2 linked regions of the Flocculibacter collagenilyticus genome follow. The protein of the gene in region 1 interacts with the protein of each later gene in a pairwise test. Links are inferred from orthologs where the notes say so. Each region holds a gene or a part of one and is shown in the gene's direction. Other genes may lie near its edges.

What was found.
Region 2: the proteins of barA (region 1) and clpA interact in binary tests that used the Escherichia coli proteins (3 or more experiments, as listed by UniProt). The link is inferred for Flocculibacter collagenilyticus from one-to-one orthologs.

Annotation. Positions count from the first base shown.
Region 1 is NZ_CP059888.1:766,851-770,480, reverse strand. Bases 329-3,625 are described here. They hold barA (two-component sensor histidine kinase BarA), read left to right. Parts: upstream 329-656; coding sequence 657-3,425; downstream 3,426-3,625. Other genes in these bases: HUU81_RS03305 (hypothetical protein), read left to right, coding at 3,436-3,612; rlmD (23S rRNA (uracil(1939)-C(5))-methyltransferase RlmD), read right to left, coding at 329-428. In the rest of the region: more of rlmD, read right to left, coding at 1-328. UniProt on the Escherichia coli protein: Member of the two-component regulatory system UvrY/BarA involved in the regulation of carbon metabolism via the CsrA/CsrB regulatory system. Phosphorylates UvrY, probably via a four-step phosphorelay.
Region 2 is NZ_CP059888.1:2,126,309-2,129,647, reverse strand. What follows is about bases 190-3,195. They hold clpA (ATP-dependent Clp protease ATP-binding subunit ClpA), read left to right. Parts: upstream 190-564; coding sequence 565-2,826; downstream 2,827-3,195. Other genes in these bases: infA (translation initiation factor IF-1), read right to left, coding at 2,913-3,131; clpS (ATP-dependent Clp protease adapter ClpS), read left to right, coding at 220-519. UniProt on the Escherichia coli protein: ATP-dependent specificity component of the ClpAP protease. It directs the protease to specific substrates. It has unfoldase activity. The primary function of the ClpA-ClpP complex appears to be the degradation of unfolded or abnormal proteins.

The DNA of each region.
Region 1 (3,630 bases):
ACCCCAATTCGCGCAGAGCGACGATAATGAAACTCGTCCCCAACCACCGCTGGCATTAAAGGAACTGAATCAATATGTGCAGTGCGTTGAAGTTGTTGTAGAACTCCTTGTTGTTTCATGTCAACTTGATTGTCATTATGGGTGTGCTGTAACTGGCACCCGCCACATTGTCTTGCATGCTGGCATGGTTCATTGCGCCTTTCTTGAGACACAGTCAGTACTTTGGTCGTTTCGGCATGAATCAGTTTACTTTGTTCGTGGGTAATTTTAGCTTGAACTGATTCACCTTTTAGCGCGCCTGTTACAAAGCACACTTTGTTGTCTACTTTTGCGATACCAGCGCCTTCATGATCAGTGCCTGTGATGGATAAGGTAAGAACATGATTCTTTCTGCTTTTTGCTTTTTGAGGCTTAAAAAATTGTGCCATTGTTTACTATGCTTCTTAGGTTAGATAAACGTAAAATAAGTTACGCTTTAAGTAAGATAAAAAACGCAACATCACCCATTAGGAAAAATGTAACAACTATGTCATTATAGCCACACTTCAAAAAAGGCTGGCAGGGCAAGTTTATATAACTCAAGCCTTCTGAATGGCAACCTATAATAATAAATAATTAGCGCTATTCATGCAGAAAAAAGGGAAAATAGCACTTTTATGACCAAAATTGGCTTACGCGATTGGGTGATTTTGTTAACGTTAGTACCAACCACTATTATTGGTTTGGTATTAGGCGCTTACTTTACCTTAAATCGCTTTACCGAGCTAACGTATTTTCTTGAAGAACAAGGTACTAACATTGTTGAACCACTTGCCATAGCAAGTGAGTCTGGCCTTGCTGGAAATCGCCGCAGCGAACTAAAACGATTAATCAGCTTAACGCAGTTAAAACACTCCCCATTAGTAAAAAGCATTGCTATTTTTAAGGTTGATCATCAACTTTATGTAACCTCAAATTACCATCGCGAGTTTAATCAATTACGTTTAAAGCCAGGCGAGTCTATCCCCGAAAATACCACGATAGATTATCAGGATAATTACCTAATATTTCGCACCCCTATTCAAGGAATAGGCAGTAATCGCGGGCCGTTACAACTTAATCAAGAAGAGCCTGTCATTGGCTATCTAGTGCTTCAAATTAACAAAGACAAAGCCATTTTAGAGCAGCAAGCAGCCGCTATAACCAGTTTCAGTATTGTTATTTTAGGCATTATTTTAAGTACCTTTTTTACCTTACGATTAGTACGAAAAGTTAACCAACCGATTACTTCTATGGTAAATGCGATTGATCATATTCGTGAAGGAAAGTTAGACACCCGTGTAAGTGGCCAACTAATTGGCGAGTTAGACTTATTAAAAAGCGGGATTAATGCAATGGCAAAGTCGTTAAGTGATTACCGCGAAGAAATGCAAAATAACGTCGACAAAGCCACTAGCGATCTGCGCGAAACGCTCGAACACATTGAAATTCAAAACGTAGAGTTAGATTTAGCTAAGCGACGCGCACAAGACGCCAACCGAGTTAAGTCTGAATTTTTAGCCAATATGAGTCACGAGCTACGAACACCACTAAATGGCGTTATCGGCTTTACCCGCCAATTACTTAAAACGCCGCTGAATATTAATCAGAAGGATTATTTAGAAACCATCGAAAACTCTGCTAACAGTTTATTGTCGATCATCAATGATATTCTTGACTTTTCTAAGCTAGAAGCTGGTCGAATGGCACTTGAAAACATTCCTTTTACGTTACGCGATACGGTTAATGAAGTAATGAGTTTGATGGCACCGAGTGCTCATGAAAAGTCATTAGAACTCTCCTTACGTGTGTCACCTAATACACCTGATGATTTAATTGGCGATCCAACCCGCTTGAAACAAATTTTAGTTAATTTAGTGGGTAATGCCGTTAAGTTTACAAATAAAGGCTCTGTATCTGTCGACATTGAAATTGTTCAAACACAAGGTGATAAAGCCACACTGAAGCTCGCCGTTTCCGATACAGGCATTGGTATTAGCGAAGATCATCAAGCTTCGTTATTTGCCGCTTTTGGTCAGGCAGACTCCAGCATTACTCGTCGCTACGGTGGAACTGGATTAGGTCTCATTATTTCGCAAAAACTGGCACAAGCTATGGGTGGCGACATCGGTTTTAGTAGTCGACTTGAGCAAGGTTCAATGTTTTGGTTTACCATTGATGTTGAGCAAAACTCACTTTCCACTTCGGTCCCGCTTCCTCTCGAAGCCTTATTAAATAAATCTGTATTGTATTATGAAAAAGACGAGCATACTCGTACTGCAACTAACGAGCTACTCCAGTCTTGGGGATTAAATGTCATGCTTTGTGAAAACGAAGCAGCACTTAGCCAACGTGTGAATGATAGTATACATTACGACATTGCTATATTGGGCCATGAAGTATCCCCCAACGTGATCAGTGACATTAAAGCACTCATCAACGATGTATTGAATCATTGTGACCACCTTTACTTAGTCGTGAATACCGTTTCTCCAAATATGCGAGAAGCATTTATCGGCTCTGGCGCTGCTGGATGTTTAAGTAAGCCAATCAACCATCGTAAGTTATGTAATCTACTGGCTACACCTTACTTAGAAGATTCTGAACCTGCATTAGTGGTGCACGAACCAACTCAACAATCACCATTAAAAGTACTGGCTGTAGATGATAACGAAGCCAATTTAAAGCTCATCACTACCCTATTGTATGACTTAGTGACTGAGGTAGAAATTGCACATAATGGTGCAGAAGCCGTAGAGAAGTGTAAAACCACCTCTTACGACATCGTTTTTATGGACATACAAATGCCAATCATGGACGGTATTACTGCATGTCAGAAAATCAAAGAAGCATCACTCAATGAAGAAACGCCAATTATTGCAGTTACCGCACATGCTTTAGCGGGCGAAAAAGAAAAAATGCTCGAAGCTGGGTTTAACGGTTATCTTACTAAGCCAATTGATGATGAAATGTTGCGTCAAGCCATCATAGAGTATGGCCATCAGAGTTTAGCTTCACCTACTACTAAAGAAGAATATATTCAAACAGAAGTTGAATTTCCTGAAAGTCACTCTGTTGACTGGGAGCTTGCGCTACAGCGTGCCGGCGGCAAGCCAGATTTAGCTTTTGAAATGCTTAAAATGTTGGTAGATAGTATTCCCGAGTCAAAGCAAGCCATCCAATCGGCCTTAGATGAAAGCGATCAAGTGGCGACCATCACACATGTTCATAAACTACATGGCGCATGTTGTTATAGCGGAGTCCCAAGGTTAAAACAGCTAACAGAAGCCATTGAAACTCAAATGAAACAAGGCGCAAGTATAGAAGCCGTTGAGCCTGAAATTTTTGAGTTACTTGATGAAATGGAAAACTTATACGATGAAGTCAATCAGTGGGAATTAGCGTAAGGAGCGCACAATGAATGCATTAATATTATTGGGATTGATCTTTGGTGGTGTTGCACTCATGGTGATCCTCACCCAACGATTCGGCAAACCGTTAGAGGCTGAAGAACAAGCTAAGTACTCAAAAATATTCTACATCTTAGTGTTCGTCTTGCTAATAGCCGCATTAATTAAAGCCATGCTAGCTTAGCCATGTACATTAAGAATG
Region 2 (3,339 bases), 1.4 Mb from region 1 along the record:
CACATGTAAAAAATGTTAACTTACTTTCGATGTTAACATGATGTTATCACACTAAATTAAAAATATTAACCTTACTTTTTTAACTGTAGATAAATTAGGCAGAGAGTCAAGCTTTTTTCCTTTGGAGGTAGTAATTTTATGTGTCTTTAATGTATATATAGAAATTGTTAATTTCGTATAGCTAGGTCTATATTTTAATAAAGCAGGAAATATTAAATTTTGGCTACAAAAGAAAGTACGATTGAGTCGGTAAAGCAAGAACTTAAACCGCCTCCAATGTATAAAGTAATATTAAATAATGATGACTACACACCAATGGACTTTGTAGTCGAAGTATTAACGCGTTTTTTTAATATGGATTTTGAGAAGGCCAATCAGATCATGTTGACGATTCATTATGAAGGAAAAGCAGTATGTGGTGTTTTCTCATCTGATATTGCTGAAACTAAAGTTGCGCAAGTAAATAAATATTCTCGAGACCACCAACATCCTTTGCTATGTTCGATGGAGCAAGCGTAAAAAGAATGTTTGGCTCTTATAAAAGGTCTAAGTTAGGAGTCTGCGATGTTAAACAAAGATTTAGAAGTCACACTTAATTCAGCGTTTCGTAATGCCAGAGAGCTTCGTCATGAGTTTATGACTGTAGAGCACTTGTTACTCGCATTAATTGATAATCCTAGTGCATCTACTGCACTCTCATCTTGTGGAGCTGACCTAGAGCAGTTGCGTGAAGAAGTAACGGCATATATTAAAGATACCACGCCAGTCATTCCTAATGATGACGCGGATAGAGAAACACAGCCAACACTTGGATTTCAGCGTGTACTACAGCGCGCTGTGTTTCATGTGCAATCGTCGGGACAGTCAGAAGTTAACGGTGCTAACGTGCTTGTCGCGATTTTTAGCGAACAAGAAGCACATGCAGTGTATCTGTTGAAAAAGCTAGATATTACACGATTGGACGTTGTTAATTTTATTTCACACGGTATATCGAAAATAGAATTCAATGAAAACCAAGACTCGGTTGATCAAAGCCAAACCGTCGATCAACAAGCAGAAGAGTCAGCCACGTTAAAAGGGTTTACAACGAATTTAAATGAACAAGCAGAGCTTGGTTTTATTGACCCGCTAGTGGGCAGAGATAAAGAAGTAGAGCGCACTGTACAAGTATTATGTAGAAGGAAGAAAAACAATCCACTGCTGGTTGGTGAGGCAGGTGTAGGTAAAACTGCTATTGCTGAGGGGTTGGCTTTTAAAATAATTAATGGCGACGTGCCAGACGTCATTGCGAACGCAACCATATATTCGCTAGATATGGGCGCATTGTTAGCAGGAACAAAATACCGCGGCGACTTTGAGAAACGTTTTAAATCTTTATTAAAAGAACTAGAACAAGAAGATGATGCGATCATGTTTATTGATGAAATTCATACCATCATTGGAGCAGGTGCAGCGTCGGGTGGTGTTATGGACGCCTCAAATTTGATTAAACCGCTATTATCAAGTGGACGATTACGCTGTATTGGTTCGACAACTTATCAAGAATTTAAAACGATTTTTGAAAAAGATCATGCTTTGGTGCGCCGATTCCAAAAAATTGATGTAGTTGAGCCATCTGTGGATGACACTACAAAAATTTTATTAGGGTTGAAAGAGAAGTACGAAAGCCACCATAATATTCGTTATACCAATAAAGCGATGCGAGCAGCCGCTGAACTTTCTGCTAAATATATCAACGAGCGTCATTTACCCGATAAGGCCATTGATGTAATTGATGAGGCTGGTGCAAGCCAGCGTTTAATGCCGCAAAGCCGCCGGAAGAAAACAATTAACGTAAGTGATATTGAGCAAATCATTTCTAAAATTGCTCGTATACCTGAGAAGTCCGTGTCAGCCTCTGACAAAGACGTTCTCAAAAACATGGACCGTAACCTTAAGTTAGTAGTATTTGGTCAAGACCCTGCGATTGAGGTGCTTACATCGGCAATTAGACTATCTCGTTCAGGTTTAGGGAGTGAAGGTAAACCGATTGGCTCATTTTTGTTTGCAGGACCAACTGGTGTAGGTAAAACAGAAGTGACTAAGCAGTTAGCGACGGTACTGGGACTTGAGCTTACTCGTTTTGATATGTCTGAATATATGGAACGCCATGCGGTCAGCCGTTTAATTGGTGCGCCTCCGGGCTATGTAGGCTATGAGCAAGGCGGTTTGCTTACTGATGCCGTGATTAAAAACCCTCATAGTGTGGTGCTGTTAGATGAAATTGAAAAAGCACATACTGATATCTTTAATATTCTGCTTCAAGTAATGGATCACGGTACGTTAACTGATAATAATGGTCGCAAAGCTGATTTTAGAAACGTAATTTTAGTGATGACCACAAATGCGGGTGTATTTGAAACAACGAAATCGTCTATTGGGTTTAAGCAGCAAGACCATAGTTATGATGCAATGGATGAAATTAACAAGACATTTTCTCCAGAATTTAGAAACCGCTTAGATAATATTATTTGGTTTAATCACCTTGATACCGAAATTATATTGCAAGTAGTAGATAAATTTATTGTAGAGCTGCAAGCACAGCTAGACAGCAAAGGTGTCTCTATGGAGCTGACTGAAGAAGCTAAGCAATGGCTGGCAGATAAAGGATATGACAAGGCGATGGGTGCAAGACCTATGTCTCGCTTGATTCAAGACAAATTGAAGAAGCCACTCGCTAATGAAGTGTTGTTCGGTAAATTAGCTACTGGTGGTAACGTTAAGATTGTTGTGGATAAAGATGAGATTAGCTTTGAATATGACGATGAAAAAGAGCTAGTTTCGTAGGGAGTAAATAAAGCCCTTCAGATACAAAAAACGCCCAGTTTAGCTGGGCGTTTTAGTAATGATTTATAGACAATTAACGGATTTAATTAACGGGCACGGAAAACAATGCGGCCTTTTGATAAATCGTAAGGTGTTAACTCTACAGTTACCTTATCACCCGTTAAAATTCGAATATAGTTCTTACGCATTTTACCTGAAATATGCGCAGTAACGACATGTCCGTTTTCTAATTCAACACGGAACATAGTATTTGGCAAGGTTTCCAAAATGGTTCCCTGCATTTCAATGACATCTTCTTTTGCCATTAATCGTATAACCTCATTTGTTAGCAAGATAAAAAGCAGCGCAGATTGTGCACAATTACGCCTTATATGTAAAGGTAAGTATAAACATTTATTCACAAATCGATGAATTAATGAGCAAACGGCATGGTTTGAGGGAAAATCAGAAGATTTTTACCACAACAATATGCGTTACAAAGCTACTCAAGCTGAATAAATAATTAGCTGAGTG